Regions from separate parts of the Serratia sp. C2(1) genome, predicted to be linked through region 3. Evidence: predicted binding sites of a transcription regulator. Region 3 holds the regulator's gene; each other region holds the start of a gene.

Region 1 (4,838 bases), 120 kb from region 3:
CGCGGCTGTTTTCATGACGCAGCTTCTGCAGCGGCGATACCGCCGGATCCAACACCACAAAATCCGCCTCTTTACCGACGCTGAAGTTGCCGATTTTATCGTCCAGCGCCAACGCGCGCGCGCCGCCCAAGGTGGCGTGATAGAAGGCTTCGCAGGCGGAAAGTTTATAGCCCTGCAACTGGCCGACCTTGTAAGCCTCGCCCAGCGTTTGCAGCATATTGAAGGTGGTGCCTGCGCCGACATCGGTGCCGATACCCAACTTCACCTGCTTCTGCCAGGCTTTTTGCAGGTTGAACAGTCCGCTGCCGAGGAACAGGTTGGAGGTCGGGCAGAACGCGATCGCCGAGCCGGTCTGGCACAGGCAATCCCACTCTTGCTCTTCCAGGTGCAGACAGTGGGCGAATACGCTTTTCTCGCCGGTCAGACCGTACTGATGATACACATCCAGATAGCTGCGGCTCTCCGGGAACAGCGCTTTCACCCAGGCCACCTCATCCAGATTTTCGCTCAGGTGAGTATGCAGCCAGGCGTCCGGAAACTCCTTGCGCAGCCGCTGCACCTGCGCCAACAGCGCTGGGGTGCTGGTGGGCGCGAAACGCGGCGTTATCGCATAGCCCAGACGTTGTTTGCCGTGCCAGCGCGCGATCAGCTCTCGCGTTTGCCGGTAACTTTGCTCCGGGGTTTCCAGCAGTTCGTCCGGTGCATGGCGGTCCATCATCACCTTACCGGCGATCAGGCGCATGTTCAGCGCCGCCGCCTGGCTGAACAGTGCTTCAACCGATTGCGGATGTACCGTGCCAAACACCAACGCCGTCGTGGTGCCGTTACTTAGCAGCTGTTGCAGGAAGAACGCCGACATCTTGCCGGCGTGCCGTTCGCAGCAGAACTGGCTTTCGGTCGGGAAAGTGTAGTGCTTCAACCACGCCAGCAGTTGATCGCCATAGGCACCGATCATTTCGGTTTGCGGATAGTGAATATGGGTGTCGATAAACCCCGGCACGATCAGTTTGTCGCGGTAATGCTTAACCTCGAAGCCCGACGGCAACAGCGGCTCGCCCTGCTGCCAACTGCCGAACCAGACAATGGCGCCTTCGTTTAGCAACAGTAATCCGTCGGGAATATGCCGCAGTTGCTCATTCAACTGCTGCGGGCTTTCCACACAGGCAGCGATATCGAAAAAGTTGCCACGAATAGCCGTGGTGAATTGCATGCTCATTTTGCCTTTCCTTTTTACCGACCCGCGCACAACCTCCGGTTATGGGGTTTCAGCCGGAGGAGATAGCGCGGTCTTTTTATTGATCGCAGGTGTTGATTAAAGGATAGCAAAGGGTGTGCCACATGCCCGACGCCCTAAAAAACAAACAACGAAAACAAATAGTTAAAAAAAATAATTTTATTTTCAATTAAAAATAAATAACGAAAAACACAAGCAACCGTTTGCCTTTAGGTTAAAAAAAACGAATGCACCAACGCTGAGCGTTGATGCACGATATCCGGGCCAGATTATTTTTTTTGATGTTATTTACAACCTTTTCATTCCTTATTTAATCATTCATATAAAAACAGTTTATTAAGGTGATAATGTCATATTATAAACTCATAAATATTAAAAATATTTATAGAACAGCATTGATCTATATCAATATGTGAGCCATTATCGTATGGCTTTATATTATTCGGCGATATTATATAAAGGCTGTAAAAACACGAACCAATTAGAGAAAAATTGAAATAGTCATTACAAAAAACCACCGCAATTAACGGAGGTTGAAATACTTTATATCTTACTTCTATGAATATAGCACCATAGCTCGTGGTCAGTTTTATACTGAACCGCCATTCTGTACCCATACATAAGGAAAAGTATTTATGCTTAGCCCTGTTATTTTACGTCAATATAAAAACAAAACCCGAGATTCCGCGTCACTGATGCCCGATATGTCAGGAAAAAATATCCTGATGGGGTTCTGGCACAACTGGGCCCCCGAGCCGGGGCAAGGTTATCAGGGCGGCATGTTCGCCGAGATGGCGCTGACCGACATTCCAGTGGAATACAACGTGGTAGCCGTGGCCTTTATGAAAGGCAGCGGTATCCCAACGTTCAGACCCTATCGCTATTCAGATGCGGAATTCAGACAACAAATCAATACCTTGAATGCACAAGGCCGCGCAGTGCTCATCTCCCTTGGCGGCGCTGACGCCCATATTGAGCTCTACGCCGGCCAAGAAGAGATGCTGGCCTATGAACTGATCAGACTGGTGGAAACCTACGGCTTCGACGGGCTGGATATTGACCTTGAACAATCGGCCATCACCTTCGCAGACAACCGCACGGTTATCCCCGCCGCGTTGCGCATGGTTAAACAACATTACGCTCTGGAAGGTAAAAACTTCATTATCAGCATGGCGCCGGAATTCCCTTACCTGCGTGAATCCGGCAGTTATCTCGCCTATCTTAAAGCGCTCGAAGATATTTACGATTTTATTGCGCCGCAATATTACAACCAGGGCGGAGATGGCGTTTGGGTCGATGAGTTAAATAAACTGGTTAAACAAGACGACGACGCCATGAAAGAGGATTTTCTTTATTACCTCACCGACAGTCTCACTCACGGCACCCGTGGTTTTACCCGCATTCCGGCAGATAAATTCATTATCGGCCTGCCCGCTAATATTGATGGTGCAGCTAATGGTTATGTCATTAATCCGCAGGACGCCATTAATGCGCTTGAACGCCTGGAGAAAGCAGGCAATCCGATCCGTGGCCTGATGACCTGGTCAGTCAGTTGGGATGACGGCGTGAACAAGTCCGGGCAGCCCTATGATTGGGAATTCGTCACGCGTTACGGCTTTTTGACCGGTGGCGGCAGCGGCGAGAAACCTTCTGCACCCGCCAACCTTATTGCCTCGGCGCAAACCCAGGACAGCATTACCCTATCCTGGAGCGCGTCCACCGGCACCTATCCCATCGCCTACTACTCCGTCTTGCGCGATAACCAGAAAATTGCCCAGCCAACGGCGACCCGTTTCGTCGACAGCGGATTGACGGCGGGTACCCAGTATCGATACACCGTCAGTGCCACCGATACCGAAGGCAATAGCTCTTCAAACAGTGCGCCGCTGTTGGCCGGCACACTGCCCGGCGCTGCACCACAATGGCGCACAGAGCAATGGTATAACCGTGGCGATCGCGTCAGCTATGCCGGCAATACCTATTTGTGCATTCAGGAACATACCTCTAACCGATTCTGGATCCCTTCTCTGGCCGACATGCTTTGGCAGGTCGAAACGCGTCGATAATCTCGCACGGCCTTTACCCGCAAAATTATTAATATCTCATTGAATAAATGGAGAAATAAAATGGCTAACGCACGACGTAATCAACCTCGTCACGGGCATGTGTTTTCCCCGGAATCTCGCGCTATCTTCGCCTACCAGGAAGGTAAGTTGACGGATACCGATCCGAGCTCCCTGGAGGCAGGGAAATTCTTCCCCGCCATCGCAGGCGGCTTGCATGACCCGATCGCGCCAACCGACGATATCAGCAATGTCCCGGCGGCAGATGGGCAAATTGCCAGCGGTGGCTGGCCTGGTGCGCTATTCCTCGACGAGCCCGGTACCCAATGGCGCAAACATGAGGTCAAAGCGGGCCAACCCCTTACGGTGTCCTGGGCATACCATGCACTTCACCTCACCCGTCGCTGGAACTATTTCATCACCAAGGCCGATTGGGACCCACAACGCAAACTCGCGCGTGACCAGTTCGAATCGACGCCCTTCTATAAAGCAGAGCTGTCCGCTCAGCCACACTGGGAGCATCAGGCAGCGTTAACGCCGCCTGAACCGACAATCCATCAGCTGACGCTGCCGGAGAGAAGTGGCTACCATGTGTTGCTCGCCGTCTGGGAAGTCGCCAATACCGGCAACGCGTTTTATCAGGTTATCGATCTCAACTTCACCGAGGCCGGCGGGAGCGAGCGTCCGACCCCTCCTGGCGGCTTGCATGCGACCAATGTGACCACAAATTCGCTTGAGCTAGCCTGGTCAGCCTCCACGGGTACGCATCCCATTACCCACTACTCCGTTTTTTGCAACGGCGACCTGTTGGTTAAGCTCGATGCGCCGACGCTCGGCTATACCCATAAAAACCTGGCTCCGGACACGGACTACACCTATTTCGTCGCCGCCACGGACAGTGAACATAATCAATCGCTGCCGGGGAATTCGATCGTTGCCCGCACGCTCGTTGAAGGGGGTGAGGACAATCCGCCTACCGCACCGGGTAATTTGCATTCGATGGGCGTCACCGCCGATACGGTACGTTTAATGTGGTCAGCATCGACAGGCGGCCATGCGCTTAAGCATTATTATGTGTATCGCAACGGCATCCAGGTGGGCACTACGTCGCCGACCCAGCATGAATATACGGATGTCGGGCTCAGCGCAAACACCGAATACCGCTATTTTGTCGCGGCTATCGACGTGCGGGATTACCTGTCCCTGCCCAGCAATGTGTTGATCCTGAAGACCAGCGGCGGGGGCAACATTCCGGAATGGGCGCTCAATACCCGGTATGAAGTGGATGACAAGGTTCACTATCAGGGCAAAACCTATCAATGTATCCAAGCCCACACCTCGAACGAAGGGTGGAACCCCGCTCAGACCGTCAATATTCTGTGGAAGGAAATCAGCGCATAACGAGGTCGTTTGAGTTCAGGCCAAAGGCTCCTTTCAGGAGCCTTTTTTACGGCTATTTCAATAACACTTCATAACGTGGGTTAAATTCGTCGAACAACGGCAGCGCCGCCGCCCCCAATGCTGCGGTATCCGCGCCGGTG
Region 2 (4,838 bases), 1.8 Mb from region 3:
TAACCGATCGTCGAAGCCGAGTAACCGGCCTCCTGCCAGTAGATGGAACCGAAGCTGTAATAGCCGGCGTGCGCGCCCTGCAGCAACGTGACGCACAACAGGAAACGCCAGACCGGCCCTTCCTTGAGCATTTCGCGCAGTGAGCGGTCTGGCTCGCTTTGAGTACGCGTCTCCCCCTGCGGCATCACGCTCGGTTTCAGCATCATGCCCAGCAGCATCGCCAGCACGCTGAGGATCAAGCTGTAAAGAATGGCGTTATGGCCCCAAACCGACACCATTTGCCCGGTCAGCGCCGAGCCGATCACAAACGCCAGCGAGCCCCACAGCCTGACACGCCCGTAATCCATGGTGATTTGTTTTTGCCAGGTGGCGGCCAGCGCGTCGGTCAACGGCACCAACGGCGAAAAGAACAGGTTGAAGCCGGCAATCACCAACATCAACCAACCCCAGCCATTACCGAAGCAGAACCCGACGGCGAAGGCCAGCGTCAGCAACGCCAGCAGGCGTAATGCCGTCACCAGATGGGAAGGATCTTTAACCCGGGGAGCAATCAGCAAACTGCCGAGGAAACGCGCGACCAGACCGGCACCGAGCAGAATACCTATGGTTTCAGGCGCGATGCCCTCGCCTTTCAGCCAAACGCCCCAAAACGGTAAGAAGATGCCATAAGAAAAGAAGTAGGTGAAATAACTGAGAGCGAGCCAACGCGTTGATTGCAGAACCATGATCCCTCCGGTGTGTAGGCGATACTTTGACAGAGCTCACACCCACGAGCAATGCTCATTCACGATCAAGGGAATAGAGTGATAAGCAGTTCACAGTTTGCCGGCAACAGGCATAAAAAAACCCGCCGAAGCGGGTTTTTAAAGAGAAAGCAGAATTATGCGTAGACCGGCAGGCGGGCGCAGATCTCCAGCACTTTCTTCTTGGTGCGTTCGATGGTGGCTTCATCGTTGATGTTGTCCAGCACGTCGCAGATCCAACCGGCCAACTCAGTCACTTCAGCGATTTTGAAGCCGCGGCGAGTCACAGCCGGCGTGCCGATACGAATGCCTGAGGTAACGAACGGGCTTTTCGGATCGTTTGGCACGCTGTTTTTGTTCACGGTGATGTTGGCGCGGCCCAGGGCAGCGTCAGCTTCTTTACCGGTCAGGTTTTTGTCAACCAGGTCCAGCAGGAACAGGTGGTTATGAGTACCGCCGGAAACCACGTTGTAACCGCGTTCCAGGAACACCTTCACCATCGCTTTGGCGTTATCGGCGACTTGCTGCTGGTAAGCCTTGAACGCTGGCTCCATCGCTTCTTTCAGCGCCACCGCTTTACCGGCGATCACGTGCATCAGCGGGCCGCCCTGGCCGCCAGGGAATACGGCGGAGTTCAGTTTCTTGTACAGCTCTTCGTCGCCGCCCTTCGCCAGGATCAGGCCACCGCGCGGGCCCGCCAGGGTTTTGTGGGTGGTGGTGGTGACGATGTGCGCATACGGCACCGGGTTCGGGTAAACCTCAGCGGCGACCAGGCCCGCAACGTGAGCCATGTCAACGAACAGGTAAGCGCCGATGCTGTCGGCGATTTCACGCATTTTTTTCCAGTTAACCAGACCGGAGAAGGCCGAGAAGCCGCCGATGATCATTTTGGGTTTGTGGGTCTGAGCCTGTTTGGCCAGATCGTCGTAGTCGATCTTGCCTTCCTTGTCGATGCCGTAAGGCACCACGTTGTACAGTTTGCCGGACAGGTTGACCGGGGAACCGTGGGTCAGGTGGCCGCCGTGCGCCAGGTTCATGCCCAGAATGGTGTCGCCCGGCTGCAGCAGCGCGGTGTAGACGGCGAAGTTAGCCTGGGAGCCGGAGTGCGGCTGCACGTTGGCGTAATCTGCGCCAAACAGCGCTTTGGCGCGGTCGATGGCCAGTTGCTCAACGATATCCACATATTCGCAGCCGCCGTAATAACGCTTGCCCGGATAGCCTTCAGCGTATTTGTTGGTCAACTGGGAACCCTGAGCCTGCATTACGCGCGGGCTGGTGTAGTTCTCAGACGCAATCAGTTCAATGTGCTCTTCCTGACGCACGACCTCTTGCTCCATTGCACGCCACAGTTCGGCATCATAATCGGCAATGTTCATTTCACGCTTTAACATCCGGCATCTCCTGACTTAAATCGGCTAACTAAAAAATCACCAAATAACTACCCGGTTGGGTTCTGGGCAACAGTGTAAACTGTTTTCCCCTACCGAGGATAGGTCTTGACAGAGGTTTTTACGCAAACGATTGGCATGACGCGCGGCAAGGCTTTGATCCTGTATATCACGCCATCCGGCAACGGACTTTTACTCATGCCGAGGATGCGGTTTTTTCATGTTCTGTGAGCGGGATCGTCGCTTAACATCTCCGCAACAAAAACAAGGGTATTTACAGCCCTGACGGAAATCGCTAATATTTGGGCAAACTTAAAGATGCATTTAATATGCAACATTTAAATATTCCAATAATTGAAGCTAAAGGAGCACTACCATGCTGGATAGCCAAACCATCGCCACCGTAAAATCCACGATTCCCCTGCTGGCTGCTACCGGGCCTAAACTGACCGCCCATTTCTACGATCGCATGTTCGAACACAATCCTGAGTTGAAAGATGTTTTCAACATGAATAACCAGCGCAACGGCGATCAACGCCAGGCGTTGTTCGATGCGATCTGTGCCTATGCCGCCAATATCGAAAACCTGGCGGCGCTGCTGCCGGCGGTAGAGCGTATTGCCCAAAAGCACACCAGCCTGAATATCCAGCCGGAGCAGTATCAAATTGTCGGCGGCCATCTGCTGGCGACGCTGGACGAAATGTTCAGCCCAGGCCAGGAAGTGCTGGATGCCTGGGGCAAGGCCTACGGCGTATTGGCGAACGTATTCATCCAGCGTGAAGGCCAGATTTATCAGGAAAGTGAAAACGCGAATGGCGGCTGGCGCGAACGGCGCGCTTTCCGCATTGTCAAAAAACAGCCGCAAAGCGACGTGATTTGCAGCTTCGTGCTGGCGCCGGTTGACGGCGGCCGCGTGATTGACTTCAAGCCGGGGCAATATCTGGCGGTCTATATCAATGACGACAGCATGGAAAATCAGGAAATCCGCCAATACTCACTGACCACCGCGCCTAACGGCGAATACTACCGCATCGCGGTGAAGCGTGAAGATCAAGGTAAGGTCTCGAATTTCCTGCATCAACAGGCCAAAGAGGGCGATGTGCTTTATCTGGCACCGCCGCACGGGGATTTCTTCCTTGACGTGCAGCCAACCACCCCGGTAGCGCTGATTTCCGCCGGCGTGGGCCAAACGCCCATGCTCGGTATGCTCAATACCCTGCACGACAATCAACATCTGGCGGACGTACACTGGTTGCACGCGGCGGAAAACGGCGGCGTTCATGCCTTCGCAGATGAAGTGGCGAGTATCGCCGGCCGCATGCCAAACCTGAGCCGTCACGTCTGGTACCGCGAGCCGGGCACCGACGACGTGGAAGGCCGCGATTATCAGAGCCGCGGCTTGATGAACCTTAGCGTACTGCGCGAAACGCTCGACAATCCACAGATGCATTACTACTTCTGCGGCCCGGTCCCCTTTATGCAGCATGTCGGCAAACAGCTGCTGGACATGGGCGTGAACGCCGAGAACATCCACTACGAATGCTTCGGCCCGCATAAGGTACTCTAATCAAACGGGGCGCGGTCTGTGAACAGCACCGCGCCCCGCCGTTATTTCTCCGCCAGCTTACGCGCCTCCTGCACCTGCTGCGCCGTTACCGCCCCAGCCTGATTGCCCCAACTTCCGCGCAAATAACTCATCAGATCGGCCGCCTGCCGGTCATTCAATGCCCAGCCGTAACCTGGCATGGCGATCGCGGTAGCCTGCTGAGTGATCGGCGTTTGCGCCCCTTCCAGCAACACACGCAGCGCGGTCAGCGGATTGTCCGCCGTCACCGTCGCGTTGCCTGCCAATGCCGGAATGGTGTTATCGCTGCCCTCGCCTTTCTTGCCGTGGCAAGTTGAACAGTACATTGCATAGGTGCGCTGCCCGGCCTGTTGACTGCCGACCACCGGGGCTATGGCTTTCTCTGCCTGGGGTTTTTCCGCCGCCAGGCTGTGCAGGTAAGCGGCAATGGCGTTCAGGTCGCCATCGGTAAGATATTGCGTACTGTGGGCGACCACCTCGCTCATCGGCCCGGCCACCGCAGCATGCCGACTGCGGCCGGTTTTCAACAGTGCCGCCACCTCTTCCTGCGGCATGCCGCGCAGGTTAGACGCGAACCAACCGTCCAGCTCGGCCCCGCTCAGGAAGGCCGGTTCCTTGCTGTCCAACCCCTTTTCCTGCATTGCCCAGCCGCGCGGCGTATGGCAGCTGCCGCAGTGGCCTGCGCCCTGCACCAGATAAGCACCGCGGTTCCACTCGGCGCTCTGCCCGCTGTCCGGCCGATATTGGGCATCGTCATGGAACAGCTGATTCCAAACCGCCAGCGGCCAACGCATCGACAACGGCCAACTGATATCGCTGGCGCGGTTGGCGGCGTTCTGCGCCGGCACTTCCTGCATCAGATAATCGTACAGCGCACGCATATCCGCCGCGTTCATCCTGGCGTAAGAGGTATAGGGCATCGCCGGATACAGGCGATGGCCATCTTTGGCGATGCCCTGGCGCATGGCGCGGTCAAACTCGTCAAAAGAATAGGCGCCGATACCGTGCTGCTTATCCGGCGTGATATTGGTGGCGTAAATGGCGCCCAGCGGCGTCGGGAACTTCATGCCGCCGGCCAGCAAAGCGCCGCCCGGCGCGGTATGGCAGGCGGTGCAGTCACCG
Region 3 (4,838 bases):
TTCGGTGAACCTTTCATGTACAGCAGAATAGGGTTTTCACCGATCTGCTGTTGAATTTTTTCAATCGTCGTCATTTATTGCTTCCTCAAGCCACATCTCATGGCTACAACATGCATCACACTGGCTATTGTAGCGGCTGGAACAGTCGCAAGAAAACGCCATCTTTTGCAAGGGCATTCCCCCGTTGCCAATCGCGTCTCACCGGCAAGGCCATTCCGGTTAAAACATACGCTCAGAATAACATTTTTAATCCGACCATTTCACTAATATATTTTTCCGCCGTTCAGTGCCCTTTAATAATTCCGCCAGCGGCAAAAGGTGATTTTTTATACATCAATGGATTGATTTTTCAGCAAAAAAAAAGCCGTTAACGTTTTCTCACAATATGGATTATCATTTATGAGTTCTTCGCTGTTTTATATGGCGAAATTGGGGAATACTGTCATTCTTTCGATATCTGTTCCGGGGCCAAGGTTGGTAACGTCGACATGCGTTTAATTCTTACGCTTTTTGTGCTGTTGTTTACACAGCTATTCTTAAATCTGGCGCACGCTGCGCCACAGGCACGTGTTGCCGCCGAGCAGCGCAAGAGCCACGTTAATGAAGCTCGGCCGGATGACCGCAAGAAAAAGAAAGCGGCAAAGACCAGCAAAAAAGTGAAAGTTACTGCACCGCAAAAAACTACCAAGGTTTCCAAAGCCAAAACAGAAAAAACCGCTAAAAAGATCGTTAGCGCCAAATCGAAACACTCAACCCAGAAAATAGCCAAAATCAAAGTAACCCCACCTAAAAAGGGCTACAAAAAAGGCTATGGCCGCCATCGGGAAGCCGGTATGGCCACCGCCAAATTGGTACGTGACGATAAGCCACTGAAACTCAGCCCGGCGCACAAAAAGCGCTATCAGCACGCCAAGCAAACCGCCATGGCCAAGCTGATGGATCAAATGGGCAAACCTTATCGCTGGGGCGGGACTTCGCCAAGAACCGGTTTCGACTGCAGCGGCCTGATTTATTACGCCTATAAAGACGTCGTGAAAATCAAGATGCCGCGCACCGCCAACGAGATGTATCACCTGCGCGACGCAGCGCCGATCAAGAAAAACGAGCTGGAAAGCGGTGACCTGGTGTTCTTCCGCATCAACAACCGCGGCGTGGCCGATCATGTCGGCGTCTATCTGGGCAACGGCAAATTCATTCAGTCACCGCGTACGGGCGAGGAAATCCGTATCAGCCAACTGGACAACGACTACTGGCAAAACCACTACATTGGCGCACGCCGTGTGGTAACGCCGAAAACCATTCGATAATATCCCCCGCGGCTGGTACTCCCCCGGCCGCACTCCACGCAAGCTACGGCAATCGTTCTGTCCTTCGGTGCTTTCGCCGCGCTCTGACAACGCGTTAGCCAACCGCATGAAAAATTTCCAGGCATGGGTGTAGTTGGGTGCTTGTGAAAAAATATGACGTAATGGCAGGAAACGCGAACAGGCGCAGCAGGCTGCGCCTGTATTACAACCGGGGATCAGTTCAACGCCGCAGTGAAGCTAAAAGCGATAATAACGGCCAGCGCGCACACAGTAGTGAACAGTGACATTTTCAGATCGGTATCCATTACAACTCCTTTTCAGACGGGTTTTCCCAAGGATAAAAGGCACACAATTAATGCGTCAAACCATTTTCCCACAGTTAGGCAATAAAATCTTGTTATCATTTCCCGGTTTATAATACTGATTACCTCTTCCACTTTGGCTCAATATGGGACAAAATTCGCAGTTCACAACTGCGTACCGGCAAAATGCCCCTCCTGACCAAGCGCTGACGACTTCAACACACTAAAAACTCAGTTTCGCTTATTTGGAAGAAGGATCTACGCAGGCAAACGATTAACATCACACTTACATGCTGCAACATGTGAGCTCAGGAGTCATTCTTTACATGGCAACGATTAAAGATGTGGCCAAACGCGCTGGCGTTTCCACCACCACCGTTTCGCACGTCATCAATAAGACTCGTTTCGTCGCCGAAGAGACCAAAGCGGCCGTTGGGGCCGCGATCAAAGAGCTGCACTATTCTCCCAGCGCCGTGGCGCGCAGCCTGAAGGTCAATCACACCAAATCTATTGGTCTGCTGGCCACCTCCAGCGAAGCGCCCTATTTCGCCGAAGTGATCGAGGCGGTGGAAAACAGCTGCTACAGCAAAGGCTATACGCTGATCCTGTGCAATTCGCACAACAACCTGGACAAGCAACGCGCTTATCTGGCGATGCTGGCGCAAAAACGCGTCGATGGCCTGCTGGTGATGTGCTCTGAATACCCGGATCAATTGCTGGGGATGCTGGAAGATTACCGTAACATCCCGATGGTGGTCATGGACTGGGGCGCAGCACGCGGCGATTTTACCGATACCATTATCGACAACGCCTTCGAAGGCGGTTATCTGGCCGGCCGCTATCTGATCGAGCGCGGGCACCGCGATATTGGCGCCATTCCGGGCCAATTGGCGCGCAATACCGGCGGCGGCCGCCATCAGGGCTTTTTGAAAGCCATGGAAGAAGCCAATATCGAGGTGCGCGACGAGTGGATTGTTCAGGGCGACTTCGAACCGGAATCCGGCTACAAGGCCATGCATCAGATATTGTCGCAGAAACAACGTCCAACGGCGGTATTCTGCGGCGGCGACATTATGGCGATGGGCGCTATCTGCGCCGCCGATGAGCTGGGGCTGCGCGTACCGCAGGATATTTCAGTTATCGGCTACGATAACGTGCGCAACGCGCGCTATTTCACCCCGGCGCTGACGACGATCCATCAGCCCAAAGAGCGTTTGGGCGAGATGGCGTTCACCATGCTGCTGGATCGCATCATCAGCAAGCGTGAAGAGTCGCAGGTCATTGAAGTGCATCCTAAGCTGGTTGAACGCCGCTCGGTCGCCGACGGCCCCTTCATCGATTACCGCCGCTAGTCACACCGTCGCCGGGAGCCTGGGCGGTTTCCGGCGTCACTTCGCTCAGCCATTCCTGATTCAAGGTTTCACTGTCCCCCAGGTAGTCCAGCAGCCAGGCCATCGCCGGCGATGGGGTATTCTGCTGCCAGGTCAGGCAGCAGGGGCTGGCGGGAAATGGCTGTTGCAGTTGCAGCGCCACCAACTCACCGCGCTGCACCAACGGCAGCACCTGATGCGCAGGCATCATGCCGACGCACAAACCGGCGCACAAGCAATCCACCGCAGATGCCCAATCCGGCACCACCAACCGCCGCTGGTTATCCAGCGTCCAGGTAACCCGTTTGGGCAGATTGCGCGAGGTATCCTCCAGACACAGGGAAGGGAAAGGCCGGAGCTGATCATCGTTCAGCAGGCCATCCAACGCCGCCAATGGATGCTGCGGGCCGGCGACACACAACCAGCGCATATCGCCCATGTCACGAAAGGCAAAACCGCCGCCGACAGGCACCGCTCGCGTAGCGCCGATCGCCATATCGGCGCGGCCGTCCACCAACGCATCCCACACGCCGTTAAATACTTCCGGCTGGATCAGCAACTCAACATCGGGGAAATGACGATAAAAATCCAATACCAGCCGGCGGCTGCGCTGCGGCTTGACGATGATATCCACCGCAATTTTCAATTGGCCGCGCCAACCATTGGCCACCTGCTGGCACTGCCTGCGAGTGTCGAGCATTTTTTTGATGACACCACGCGCCTCCTGAATAAACAGCACGCCGGCCGGTGTCAGTTCTACATCACGATGACGCCGCTCAAATAGCGGCACCGCCAACCATTGCTCCAGTTGCCGCACGGTATAGCTCACTGCCGAAGGCACCCGGTGCAGTTCCTGCGCCGCCGCACTGAAGCTGCCGGTGCGAGCGACCGCGTCCACTACATCAAGAGAATATTCAGACCACATGGTTTTGCCTTCAATTTTTTTAACAGCACTTCGCAAATATTACCGTTTCACAAGCAGAGATCCAGCCGGATACACTTGCCGGCGCTAAAAACCTGCGACAATAAAATATTAATGAGAAATACCATGCGAAATTCCTTTGGTTTTATGTTCTATCTTGCCGGCCTGAGCATGCTGGGTTACCTGGCCACCGACATGTATCTGCCCGCTTTTGGCGTCATGCAGCAAGATCTGCAAATTTCCGCCGGCGCAATCAGCGCCAGCCTGAGCATTTTCCTGGCCGGTTTTGCCTTTGCTCAACTGCTCTGGGGGCCGCTCTCCGATAATTTGGGCCGTAAACCCGTGCTGCTGATTGGCCTGGCGTTGTTTGCCCTGGGCTGCCTCGGCATGCTGTGGGTGCAGAATGCCGTCCAGTTGTGGTCATTGCGCTTTATTCAGGCAATCGGTGTGTGCTCAGCCGCCGTCACCTGGCAGGCGTTGGTCATTGACCGCTACCGTGAAGGCAAGGCCAATCGCGTATTCGCCACCATTATGCCGCTGGTCGCACTTTCACCTGCGCTGGCACCCTTGGTAGGCGCCTGGTTGCTGAACCACCTGGGATGGCGGGCAATTTTCGCCGTTCTACTGGGTATCACCGTCATTTTGCTGCTACCGACGCTGTTGCTGAAGGAAAGCGCCAAAAGCGCGCCATCTGCCCAGCCCAAAAGCACCCTGAGCTTCTTCCAACTGCTGAAATCGCCGGTATTCAGCGGGAACGTCACCATCTTTGCCGCCTGCTCTGCCGGTTTTTTTGCCTGGCTGACCGGCTCGCCGTTTATTCTTGGCGATATGGGTTACAGCCCCAATGATATTGGCCTGAGCTATGTCCCACAGACGCTGGCATTCTTGTTAGGCGGTTACGGTTGCCGTACGGCGTTAAATCGCATTAATGGCAACA
Region 4 (4,838 bases), 720 kb from region 3:
ATTGGAAGCACCGCTCAATTCAGACACCGGCGCCCAGGTGACCGCCTTGCGCTGGTACTCCTCGACCGCATGCGCACGCTCCATCTCCTGCGGCGTACACAGGGTGATCGCCAGGCCGTTCAGGCCCGCGCGGCCAGTACGGCCAATACGGTGTACGTGTACTTCCGGATCAAATGCCAGCTCATAGTTGACGACCAGCTCCAGCTCTTTGATATCCAGCCCACGAGCGGCTACGTCGGTCGCTACCAGCACCCGGCAACTGCGGTTGGCAAAACGCACCAGCACCTGATCGCGATCGCGCTGTTCCAAATCGCCATGCAGCGCCGATACGCTGATACCACGGGCTTCCAGCGCTTCATATACGCTCTGGCAATCGCGCTTGGTGTTGCAGAACACCACGCAGGAAGAAGGCTGATAATGACGAATGGCGGACACCAGCACCGCCGGGCGCTGATCGCGGGTAGTCTCGTAAAAGCGTTGTTCAATGGAGGTCTGATCGTCGCCATCGTCCACTTCCACATTCAACGGCTCACGCTGCACGCGGGCGCTGATACGCTCAATACCGCTCGGATAGGTCGCCGAGAACAACAGAGTCTGGCGCTGCGGCGGGGTGTAACTGATCACGTCGTCGATGTCATCGGCAAAGCCCATGTCCAGCATGCGATCGGCTTCATCCAACACCAGCACTTTCAATTCATCCAGCACCAGCGTTTTCTTGCGCAAATGCTCCTGAAGACGCCCCGGCGTGCCCACCACGATATGCGGCGCATGCACCAGCGAATCAAGCTGTGGCCCCATTGGCTGGCCGCCGCACAGGGTAAGGATTTTGATGTTCTGGGTGAAACGCGCCAGCCGGCGCAACTCTTTGCTTACCTGGTCAGCCAGTTCGCGTGTCGGGCACAAGATCAACGCCTGTGTCGCCACCTGGGAAACATTGATTTTGTCCAGCAGGCCGATACCGAACGCCGCCGTTTTACCGCTGCCGGTTTTTGCTTTGGCACGAACGTCCTGCCCTTTCAGGATGGCGGGCAACGCGGCGGCCTGCACCGGCGTCATTTCGGCGTACCCCAGTTCGTTGAGGTTGGCCAACTGTTCGGCTGGCAGCGGCAGGGAAGAAAAAGATACTGTGCTCACGGCGATAACTCTTATATGGCAAATGGAATGGCGGCGCACCCACGGGTTGGCGCCGAATCAGCCGCAGATGATAACAGAGATAGTAGGGTTTACGGATTTCACGCATAAAAAAAGCCGCCGGGCAGGTTTTTTGGGCAATAACGTCGCCCTCCGTCTCCCCTCCTGCATGCGCAAACGTTTTCGTATATACTGCACACCCATTATCAGACCGCGTTAAATCCACAGATCCAGGTACGAGACTATGTTAACTATTGGAACCGCCCTGCGCCCGTCAGCCACCCGCGTCATGCTGCTCGGCTCCGGCGAATTGGGTAAAGAAGTTGCCATCGAATGCCAGCGTTTAGGACTGGAAGTGATTGCCGTAGACCGCTATGCGGACGCCCCGGCCATGCACGTGGCGCACCGCAGCCACGTCATCAATATGCTGGACGGCAACGCGCTGAAAGCCCTGATTGAACAGGAACGCCCCGATTACATCGTGCCGGAGATCGAAGCCATCGCCACCAGCATGCTGGTTGAATTGGAGCAACAAGGACACCGCGTAGTGCCCTGTGCCAAAGCGACTCGCCTGACCATGAACCGTGAAGGTATCCGCCGTCTGGCCGCTGAAACCCTGGGCCTACCGACCTCCAGCTACCGCTTTGCCGACGGCGAAGAAGCCTTCCGGCAGGCCGTCGCCGAAATTGGCTATCCGTGTATTATCAAACCGGTCATGAGTTCCTCCGGTAAGGGCCAGAGCCTAATCCGCAGCCCGGAGCAGTTGAAAACCGCCTGGGATTATGCCCAACAGGGCGGCCGCGCCGGCGGCGGGCGAGTGATTGTCGAAGGGCTGGTGAAGTTTGATTTTGAAATTACCCTGTTGACCATCAGTGCGATCGACGGTGTCCATTTCTGTGCGCCAATAGGCCACCGCCAGGAGGACGGAGATTATCGTGAATCGTGGCAACCGCAACGGATGAGCGAGCTGGCATTGAACCGTGCGCAGGAGATTGCGCAAAACGTGGTGCAGGCGTTAGGCGGATTCGGTCTGTTCGGCGTTGAATTGTTCGTCTGCGGCGATGAAGTGATCTTCAGCGAGGTGTCACCGCGCCCGCACGATACCGGCATGGTGACGTTGATCTCGCAGGATCTGTCCGAATTCGCCCTGCACGTTCGCGCCTTCCTTGGTCTGCCCATTGGCGCTATTCGTCAGTTCGGCCCTTCGGCCTCGGCGGTGATCCTGCCACAGATGACCAGCAGCGATCTGCGCTTCAGCGGTTTGGATCGCGCACTGACCGGCTACAATCAGCTGCGTTTGTTCGGCAAGCCGGAAATTAACGGGCAACGCAGGATGGGTGTGGCACTGGCAACGGCGGAAAATGTAGAGCATGCAGTGGCGCTAGCCAAGCAGGCTGCCGCCGCGGTAGTGATTGAGGGGTAAACGTTGGGGCCGGCTTGCCGGCCCCTGCTACATCAATAGTTTTCGTCTTCTTCCGAATCGTCGTCAGCCTGCTCGTCCGGCCTTTCCTGATAATCTTCGTCTTCGTCTTCGTCATCAAACAGAACGCTAACCTGGTCGCCCTGGTGTTTTTCGCGGATTTCCTGCGCGACGCGCGCGATGGCTTCACCACTGCTCATGCCTTGTCCCATCAACAGATGGATACGGTCCGCAGCTTCCTGCTGCTCTTGGTGACTCAATGACGGCATACCTGCAAGCATGTGTTTCTCTCCGGCAAAATGGAGGGGGATTATACGCCTTAAACCGGCGGATCCCAACGCCTGTTATTCGGCGGCGGGCTGCGAGCAATGATCGCCGCCTTGCCACTGTTTCAGGCGATGCAACCACAACATAACGTGCCAGTTCTGCTTGAGACCGCGCGCGTTAGCCGCCATGGTTCGATCAATGCCACGCTGATAAAACTCCTCGGTGATTCGGCACTGCGCCGCCAGTTCAGGCTCCCGACGAATACTGTGGCAAATACCCAACGCCTCGCGGGCAATCTGCCAGTGAAACGCCGGCCGAATAACCATTTTTCCGGCATAACGTTGGTTAAGCACCACCAGCATTTCCACTATTTTCATATAGTGCCGCTGGTATTCCACGTTCGCCTTGCCGGTGCGGCGGCGATTGCTGATGGATTGATCGTGCACCCGTTGCCGATACAAGGCTTTGCTGAGGTACTTGACCCGTTGCGCATTAAACATCACTTCGGTGGTCCAGGGAATATCCTGGTGATGCAAACCCGGCTCGAAATACAACTGATGCCGTTTAATAAAATCAAGGCGATACACCGCCAACCAAACCACATGGATAAACTTTCTTGTTTTCAACGCACGATCCAACCATTGCGCCCCGCTAATTACGCCGGTGTCGCCCAGTCGATTTTGCGGAATAATCGGTTGCAATTCATCTCCATGGGTAAAATAACGCTCCCCATTACACTGCATGACATCTAATTGTTCTTGTTCGGCCAGGGCCACTAACGTTGAATACATTTCAGGTGCCAATACATCATCAGCGTCCGGAAACGCCACATATTTCCCCTGCGCAATGGCCAGGCCCGCATTGCGCGCGCAGGAAACACCGGAATTAGGTTGGTCGATCACGGTAATATGCGGATGCAGTCGCGCATAGCGGTGGGCGGCGGCGCCGGAGCCATCGGTAGAGCCGTCATTGACGATGATCACCTCCAGCCGTTGTTCATCCTGGGCCAGCAGAGACGCCATAAAAGGCTCGAACAGTTCACCCGCGTTATGCAGCGGGACAATGACACTCAACATTAAGGGCATAGGCAGCTCTTCGCAAAAAGTAACGAATAAATATTTCTTTTTTCTAAAAAAATGGCGTTAAATAATTAAAAAAGCTTTATGAATACGTTTTGTCTCAAAATGAATGTCTTTAACCTGCATTTCCCGCAAAGAAAAGTGAAGGCCACAAAGATGCGAGAAATCGAAACTCCGCTGTCCATGCTGCCGACAATAAAACATATCTGCCCTCACCATTTTTGATGACAACCTGAAACAATAACAAGACAAAACTAACTCATCGCTTTATGGTTCAATCAGTGCCCGCAGGTAAAAGTTAATTTAACCTCGGCAGAATTTATTATTTTCTAACACATAAGATTCTAGTCAATGGCGCAAAAAATGCTTCATTACAAAATCGTTTATTCGCCGTTTATGTGAAGTGTGCTTAGGCTTCCAACGCCAGGGCATGCGCCCGTCGGTCGAATATGGCAGAATAGCCGCCAGAAACAGCCGTTACCGTCAGTCAGGTTTATTGAGGCCCATGAGCGCGATCGCACCGAATCTTAAGTCTTTGCCTTACACCCGTACCGCCCTACTGGAGCACTTCGCTCCGCTTGCTCAGCAGCCGTGGGCAATGTTGCTGCACTCCGGGTTTGCCGAGCATTCGCATAACCGTTTCGATATCCTGGTCGCGGATCCCTGCGCAACGCTCACCACTCGAGGGCAAATCACCGAGGTTCGCCGCGGAGAGGATTACCGACAGTCGCAAGAAGATCCGTTCAGCCTGCTGCAAGAAGAGTTGGAACGACAAGACTGGCATCCCGCGGCAGATCCCAACCTGCCGTTTCAGGGGGGCGCACTCGGGCTGTTCGGTTACGACTTGGGCCGCAGAGTGGAAAAGCTGCCGCAATGGGCGCAAGCGGATATCGCGCTGCCGGATATGGCGATCGGCATTTATGACTGGGCGCTGATTGCCG

What was found. Region 3 encodes PurR, which represses purine synthesis genes. Its sites were predicted from a motif close to CANGCAAACGTTTGCNTG; they were not measured.
Region 1: a site for PurR is predicted at 1,427-1,444, ahead of guaD (guanine deaminase). Genes of this name have one in related genera too.
Region 2: a site for PurR is predicted at 2,254-2,271, ahead of glyA (serine hydroxymethyltransferase). Genes of this name have one in related genera too.
Region 4: a site for PurR is predicted at 1,302-1,319, ahead of purT (formate-dependent phosphoribosylglycinamide formyltransferase). Genes of this name have one in related genera too.

The regions. Positions count from the first base shown of each region.
Region 1 covers NZ_JAZFBA010000001.1:1,754,548-1,759,385, forward strand. Annotated here, with positions in the region: gene guaD (guanine deaminase) at 1-1,216, opposite strand, end outside; gene V2S86_RS08120 (fibronectin type III domain-containing protein) at 1,870-3,300, shown strand; gene V2S86_RS08125 (lytic polysaccharide monooxygenase) at 3,361-4,698, shown strand; gene V2S86_RS08130 (ROK family transcriptional regulator) at 4,751-4,838, opposite strand, start outside.
Region 2 covers NZ_JAZFBA010000001.1:118,884-123,721, reverse strand. Annotated here, with positions in the region: gene V2S86_RS00625 (3-phenylpropionate MFS transporter) at 1-725, opposite strand, end outside; gene glyA (serine hydroxymethyltransferase) at 881-2,134, opposite strand; gene hmpA (NO-inducible flavohemoprotein) at 2,508-3,698, shown strand; gene V2S86_RS00610 (c-type cytochrome) at 3,740-4,838, opposite strand, start outside.
Region 3 covers NZ_JAZFBA010000001.1:1,873,176-1,878,013, forward strand. Annotated here, with positions in the region: gene V2S86_RS08685 (Grx4 family monothiol glutaredoxin) at 1-74, opposite strand, end outside; gene V2S86_RS08690 (C40 family peptidase) at 489-1,307, shown strand; gene cydH (cytochrome bd-I oxidase subunit CydH) at 1,523-1,612, opposite strand; gene purR (HTH-type transcriptional repressor PurR) at 1,936-2,961, shown strand; gene punR (DNA-binding transcriptional activator PunR) at 2,942-3,904, opposite strand; gene punC (purine nucleoside transporter PunC) at 4,028-4,838, shown strand, end outside.
Region 4 covers NZ_JAZFBA010000001.1:1,151,051-1,155,888, reverse strand. Annotated here, with positions in the region: gene dbpA (ATP-dependent RNA helicase DbpA) at 1-1,134, opposite strand, end outside; gene purT (formate-dependent phosphoribosylglycinamide formyltransferase) at 1,376-2,554, shown strand; gene V2S86_RS05325 (YoaH family protein) at 2,587-2,832, opposite strand; gene V2S86_RS05320 (glycosyltransferase) at 2,896-3,903, opposite strand; gene pabB (aminodeoxychorismate synthase component 1) at 4,403-4,838, shown strand, end outside.